Regions from separate parts of the Streptomyces sp. NPDC022552 genome, predicted to be linked through region 1. Evidence: riboswitches for the same ligand, from Rfam matches in the RefSeq annotation. Region 1 holds a riboswitch; the other holds the start of a gene.
The links. Region 1 has a riboswitch for glycine ahead of gcvP (aminomethyl-transferring glycine dehydrogenase). Riboswitches for the same ligand answer to the same signal wherever they lie in the genome.
Positions count from the first base shown of each region.

Region 2: it holds a riboswitch for glycine, as region 1 does, so the genes downstream of both, gcvT (glycine cleavage system aminomethyltransferase GcvT) here and gcvP (aminomethyl-transferring glycine dehydrogenase) in region 1, are expected to answer to the same signal.

Region 1 covers NZ_JBVHGJ010000004.1:544,568-547,965, reverse strand. The annotation lists gene ACZ3OF_RS15495 (DNA polymerase IV) at 1-558, shown strand, start outside; gene ACZ3OF_RS15490 (PRC-barrel domain-containing protein) at 618-986, opposite strand; glycine riboswitch at 1,101-1,199, shown strand; glycine riboswitch at 1,200-1,317, shown strand; gene gcvP (aminomethyl-transferring glycine dehydrogenase) at 1,379-3,398, shown strand, end outside.
Region 2 covers NZ_JBVHGJ010000008.1:86,869-90,266, forward strand. The annotation lists gene ACZ3OF_RS21675 (enhanced serine sensitivity protein SseB) at 14-754, opposite strand; gene ACZ3OF_RS21680 (AAA family ATPase) at 846-1,517, opposite strand; glycine riboswitch at 1,658-1,760, shown strand; gene gcvT (glycine cleavage system aminomethyltransferase GcvT) at 1,920-3,047, shown strand; gene gcvH (glycine cleavage system protein GcvH) at 3,125-3,398, shown strand, end outside.

The sequences.
Region 1 (3,398 bases):
TGCGTGGGGCGGCTGCGGGCGTCGGGGCACTCGGGCCGCACGATCGTGCTGAAGGTGCGGCGCTTCGACTTCTCGACGCTGACGCGCTCGGAGACGCTGCGCGGGCCCACGGACGATCCGCTGGTGGTGCGGGAGGCGGCCGGGCGGCTCCTCGAGGGCGTGGACACCACGGGTGGGGTGCGGCTGCTCGGTGTGGGGGTGAGCGGGCTCGCGGACTACACGCAGGAGGATCTGTTCGCCCAGGCGGCGGAGGATGCGGGGAGTTCGGGCGGCCCGGGCGGCGCGGCGGAGGAGGTGCCCGCGGCCGAGGCCGTACCCGAGCCGGAGGAGCCGCAGGCCGCCGAGCGGAGATGGGCGCCCGGGAACGACGTACGGCATGCCGTGTACGGGGCCGGGTGGGTGCAGGGGAGCGGGGTCGGGCGGGTCACCGTGCGCTTCGAGGAGCCGCAGTCACCGCCGGGGCGCGTGCGGACGTTCCTCGTCGACGATCCGGAGCTGGAGCCGGGGGAGCCGCTGCCGCTGGTGAGGCGTGCGGGAGGTGAGGCGGCGGTCGCCTAGCGGGGTGAAGCCCGACGAAGCCCGGCCCTCAGCCGGGCTTGCCGTACCCGCCTCGGGCGTCAGCTGTCCTCCTGGCCCGCCAGGCGGCCGAAGTCGTGGTCCATCGGGGGTGGGGGTGGGAGCGCCAGGCTGTAGTGGCGGTAGAGCTGGAGCTCCTGCTCGGGGGAGAGGTGCCGGCCCACGCCGAAGTCCGGTGCGTCCTTGATCAGGGCGCGTTCGTACGGGACGTGGAGGCCGTCCTCGACGAGTTCGCTCGGCTCCAGAGGGACGAACGCGTCCCGGCTGAAGAGGCCCGTGCGGACCGCCGCCCATTCGGGGACCCCCGTCGCGTCGTCCAGGTACACCTCGTCCACGGTGCCGATCTTGTGCCCGTTGCGGTCGTACGCCTTGCGGCCGATCAGGCTGCGCGGATCGATGTCGGTCTGCACGGTCCCTCCAACTGGTCGCAACTGCTCTACAAAGACTACGAAAGTGCACATCTGGGATGTCGGCCACTTGAGCGATGAGTCCGGGAACCGCGCTGGTAGGCTGGCTGTGGCTGTCGACACCGTGCGGGAGAGTCCTCCGGAGAAACCTTTCGGAGGCGCCGAAGGAGCAAATCCTCCCCGGAATCTCTCAGGCACCTGTACCGCACGGGCGAGGTCACTCTGGAAAGCAGAGCGGAGGTCCGACGGCATTCGCTCTCACCGACGGTGAAAACCGGCGCGCCACTTCGGCATGCCGGTGAAGCTCTCAGGTTGAGATGACAGAGGGGGAGGCCGTCCGGGCACCCGCGCCGTGGTGCCCCTCGCAGGTCGTGACGACCAGGAGGCCTCCGTACATGACCGCCCACCGCATTCCGCTCTCCGAACTCGAACAGGGCATCCCGTTCGAGCAGCGGCACATCGGGCCCGACGCCGAAGCACGGGCCAAGATGCTCGCGCAGGTCGGCTACGGCTCCCTCGACGAGCTCACGGCCGCCGCCGTGCCGGACGTGATCAAGAACGCCGAGGCGCTCGGCCTGCCCGCGGCCCGCACCGAGGCCGAGGTCCTCGCGGAGCTGCGTGAGCTCGCCGACCGCAACCAGGTCCTCGCCCCGATGATCGGCCTCGGGTACTACGGGACGTTCACGCCTCCCGTGATTCTCCGCAACGTCATGGAGAACCCCGCCTGGTACACGGCGTACACGCCCTACCAGCCGGAGATCTCGCAGGGCCGCCTCGAGGCGCTGCTCAACTTCCAGACGATGGTCGCCGACCTCACCGGTCTGCCCACCTCCGGCGCCTCCCTCCTCGACGAGGGCACCGCGGCCGCCGAGGCCATGGCCCTCTCCCGCCGTGTCGGCAAGGTCAAGAACGGCGTCTTCCTCATCGACGCCGACGCGCTGCCGCAGACCATCGCGGTCATCGAGACCCGCGCCGAGCCGACCGGTGTCGAGGTCGTCGTCGCGGACCTGTCCGAGGGCATCCCCGCCGAGGTCGCCGAGCGTGGTGTCTTCGGCGTGCTCATCCAGTACCCCGGCGCCTCCGGTGCCGTCCGTGACATCAAGCCGCTCATCGACGCGGCCCACGAGCTCGGCGCCGTCGTCACCGTCGCCGCCGACCTGCTCGCGCTGACGCTGCTCACCTCGCCCGGCTCGCTCGGCGCCGACATCGCCGTCGGAACGACGCAGCGGTTCGGTGTGCCCATGGGGTTCGGCGGTCCGCACGCCGGCTACATGGCCGTCCAGGACAAGCACGCCCGCTCGCTGCCCGGCCGCCTCGTCGGCGTCTCCGTCGACGCCGACGGCAACCGGGCGTACCGACTGGCCCTGCAGACCCGCGAGCAGCACATCCGCCGCGAGAAGGCCACCAGCAACATCTGTACCGCGCAGGTGCTGCTCGCCGTCATGGCCGGCATGTACGCCGTCTACCACGGCCCCGACGGCCTCGAGGGCATCGCCCGGCGCACCCACCGGTACGCCACGATCCTCGCCGCGGGCCTGAAGGCCGGTGGCGTCGAGGTCGTCCACGGAACCTTCTTCGACACCGTCACCGTGCGCGTGCCGGGCAAGGCCGCCGAGGCCGTCGCCGCCGCCCGTGAGGCCGGCGTCAACCTGTACCTCGTCGACGCCGACCACGTGTCGGCCTCCTGCGACGAGACCACCGGCCGGGCCCAGCTCGACGCCGTGTGGAGCGCCTTCGGCGTCACCGCCGACATCGAGGCCCTGGACGCCGCCACCGAGGACGCGCTGCCCGCCGGCGTGCTGCGCTCCGACGCGTACCTGACCCACCCGGTCTTCCACGCGCACCGCTCCGAGACGTCGATGCTGCGCTACCTGCGCAAGCTCGCCGACCGCGACTACGCGCTCGACCGCGGCATGATCCCGCTCGGCTCCTGCACCATGAAGCTGAACGCGACCACCGAGATGGAGCCGGTGACCTGGCCGGAGTTCGGCCAGATCCACCCCTTCGCCCCGGTCGAGCAGGCGCAGGGCTACCTCACGCTCATCACCGAGCTGGAGGAGCGTCTCGCCGAGGTCACCGGCTACGACAAGGTGTCGATCCAGCCCAACGCCGGTTCGCAGGGCGAGCTGGCCGGTCTGCTGGCCGTCCGCGCCTACCACCGTGCCAACGGCGACGAGCAGCGCACCGTCTGCCTCATCCCGTCCTCCGCGCACGGCACCAACGCCGCCTCCGCGGTCATGGCCGGCATGAAGGTCGTGGTCGTCAAGACCGCCGACGACGGCGAGGTCGACGTCGCGGACCTGCGCGCCAAGATCGAGCAGTACCGCGACGAGCTGTCCGTGCTGATGATCACCTACCCCTCCACGCACGGTGTGTTCGAGGAGCACGTCGCCGACATCTGCGCCGAGGTGCACG
Region 2 (3,398 bases), on a different contig from region 1:
CGCACCAGCTTAATTACAGGGAGGCCCGCTGATAGAAGGGGCGCACCCGCTCCAGCATCCAGTCGCCGACCGGGTCCTGCGCGACGTCGAGCAGGATGAGATTGACCGGCCAGGCGACCTCGATCCGCCCGAGCGCGCGGCCGAGGGCGTCGAGCGGGGCGTTCCGGTCGACACCCTCCCAGGCGACGAGCTCGACGCCGACGAAGAGGGCCGGTTCGGTGCCCTCGACGCTGGCCAGGGCGCGGCGGGCGGAGACGACGACGCCGGTGGCCTCGAACTCGGCGGCCGCGGCGGAGAGGAAGTCGACCGGGTCGTCCTGCCAGTCGGGCTCGAAGAGCCGGACCCGGCCGCCGCTCGCGGGGCCGTCCAGCGGGGTGCGACCGACGCGGCAGAGCTCGGCGACGGCGGGCGGCGGCAGCGGGGCGCCGACGGTACCGCCGGGGTTCACGGCGATGCCGAGCTGCGGGGGCAGACCACGGGCGAACTCTCGGGCGGGCGCGACGGTGAAGGACATATGGCTGCCGACGCAGGCCAGAAACTGCTGCTCGGAGCTGAAGACGGGGACGTACGGGAGTCCGTCGATCTCCATCGTGGGAAGGTCGAGGTCCCGGCTCTCGGGGCTGCCGCCGTTGGGCAGCGGCACCCAGACGGGGCTCCGGCCGAGCACCTCCACGAGCCGGCCCCCGGCGGAGGCGTTGCCGAGCGAGGCCGCGAGGACCTCTTCGAGCTCGTTGCCCGGCCACGTAACGTCCACGGTTCCCGTTTCCCCTTCTCGCGCGCCCTGGTCACGACGCCCTCGGGGCAGAACCCTAACGCCGCCCTGAGGCCGTCGTGGCCAAAAGTACTCAGTGCGCGGTACGGAACGCGATCGTCCGCAGAGCTCCGGCCGCGTCCCGGTCGAGCAGGGTCGCCGAGGCGCAGCCGCGGGGCAGCCGGCCGGACTCGACGGAGCCGATCATCCGGCCGACGGCCCGGCGGTGGCGGGCGAAGGCGTACCCGGAGACTCCGCGGCCGCGCTCGCGCTGTCCCGCGCGGGCCGTGTCGGGGGTGACGTCGAGCAGGATCAGGTGCAGGGCGTGCCCGCGCCGGCGGGCCTCGCGGGCCAGCCATTTCCGCACCCAGGACTGGGTGCCGCAGTCATGGACGACCACGCTCCGCCCGGAGCGCAGCGCCCGCCACAGCCCGGCGTAGTGGGCCATCCGGGCCAGCGGCCGGTACGTCGCGTACGGCAGGAAGCCGGGCAGCCGGGCCTCCCAGCGCTCGCGGGCGTCCTGGGAGTCGATGCCCAGCCCCTGGGCCGCGCGCCGCATCAGCGTCGACTTGCCGCTTCCGGGCAGCCCGGAGACCACCACGAGGTCCCCGGCGGCGAAGGCGAGCGTCCGCGGCCCTCGGCCGCCGCGCTCGCGCAGGTCCCGCAGCAGGGGCGCGGCGGAGCGGCGCCTTCGTGTCCTGGCGCGGGCGCGCTGGGCCGGTATGCCCGTGCCCGTCGCGTACGCGCCGCTGTGCTGGAACGTCATCTTTTCTCCCCCTGTCGGGTCCCGGAGACCCCCTGCCCACAAAGTGTAAAGAAGGGGTAATCAGTCACAAGCGATTTGCCGATCGGACACCGCGTGCAATGATGTGCGCGCCAAGCGCACACAACCTCATACCGGCCGCTCGAATCCGCGCGGGAGAGTCCCGGAACCACCACGGTGGGCCCCGGGCGCCGAAGGAGCAAGACCCTCCCTTGAATCTCTCAGGCCCCGTACCGCGTGGATGAGGCAGATCTGAAAAGCGGGACGCCCCCGGCGTTCCCACCCAAGGTGCAAGCCGACCTCTCGGAGACGAGATGCCCTCGGTGAACCTCTCAGGTTCCATGACAGATGGGGAGGACGTCCTCGCCCGTCATGTTTTCCGCCCTTGGGACCCGGGAGCCACCCATGAGCACGTCTGCCCCCCGTCTGACCGCCCTCGATGCCCTGCATCGCTCCCTGGGCGCCACCATGACCGACTTCGCCGGCTGGGACATGCCGCTGCGCTACGGCAGTGAGCGTGACGAGCACAACGCCGTCCGCACCAAGGCGGGCCTCTTCGACCTCTCCCACATGGGCGAGATCACCGTCACCGGCCCACAGGCCGTCGAGCTCCTCGACTTCGCCCTGGTGGGCAACATCTCCACGGTCGGTGTGGGCCGCGCCCGCTACACGATGATCTGCCAGGAGGACGGCGGCATCCTCGACGACCTGATCGTGTACCGGCTCCAGGAGCAGGAGTACATGGTCGTCGCCAACGCCTCCAACGCGCAGATCGTCCTCGACGCGCTGACCGCGCGCGCGGCCGGCTTCGACGCCGAGGTGCGCGACGACCGTGACGCGTACGCCCTGCTCGCCGTCCAGGGCCCGGAGTCCCCCGGCATCCTGAAGTCGCTCACCGACGCCGACCTGGACGGCCTGAAGTACTACGCCGGCCTGCCGGGCACGGTCGCCGGGGTCCCCGCGCTGATCGCCCGTACCGGCTACACCGGCGAGGACGGCTTCGAGCTGTTCCTGAAGCCCGAGCACGCCGAGGGCGTCTGGAAGGCGCTGACCGAGGCGGGAGCCCCCGTCGGCCTGATCCCCTGCGGCCTGTCCTGCCGTGACACGCTCCGCCTGGAGGCGGGCATGCCGCTGTACGGGCACGAGCTGACGACCTCGCTCACCCCCTTCGACGCGGGCCTCGGCCGGGTCGTGAAGTTCGAGAAGACGACCAACGAGGGACGCTTCGTCGGCCGCGAGGCGCTCGAGAAGGCCGCCGAGCGCGCCGAGACCGCCCCGCCGCGCAAGCTGGTCGGCCTGATCGCCGAGGGCCGCCGCGTCCCGCGTGCCGGCTTCTCCGTCGTCGCGGACGGCCAGGTCATCGGCGAGGTCACCTCCGGTGCCCCGTCGCCCACCCTCGGAAAGCCGATCGCCATGGCGTACGTGGACGCGGCGCACGCCGAGCCCGGCACCCAGGGTGTAGGTGTGGACATCCGCGGCACCCACGAGCCGTACGAGGTCGTGGCGCTGCCGTTCTACAAGCGCCAGAAGTGACGCATCCGTCCCGCTCCGCGTCTCAGCCCGCAAGACCCACGTTCATCAGCACTCCCTCGATCCAGGAGAATCAGGTCATGAGCAACCCCCAGCAGCTGCGCTACACCAAGGAGCACGAGTGGCTGTCGGCCGCCGAGGACGGCGTCGCGACGGTCGGCATCACGGAGTTCGCGGCCAACGCGCTCGGTGACGTCGTCTACGCCCAGCTCCCGGAGGTCGGTGACACGGTGACCGCGGGCGAGACCTGCGGCGAGCTGGAGTCGACCAAGTCCGTCAGCGACCTGTACTCCCCGGTCACCGGTGAGGTCGTGGCGGCCAACCAGGACGTGGTGGACGACCCGTCGCTGGTGA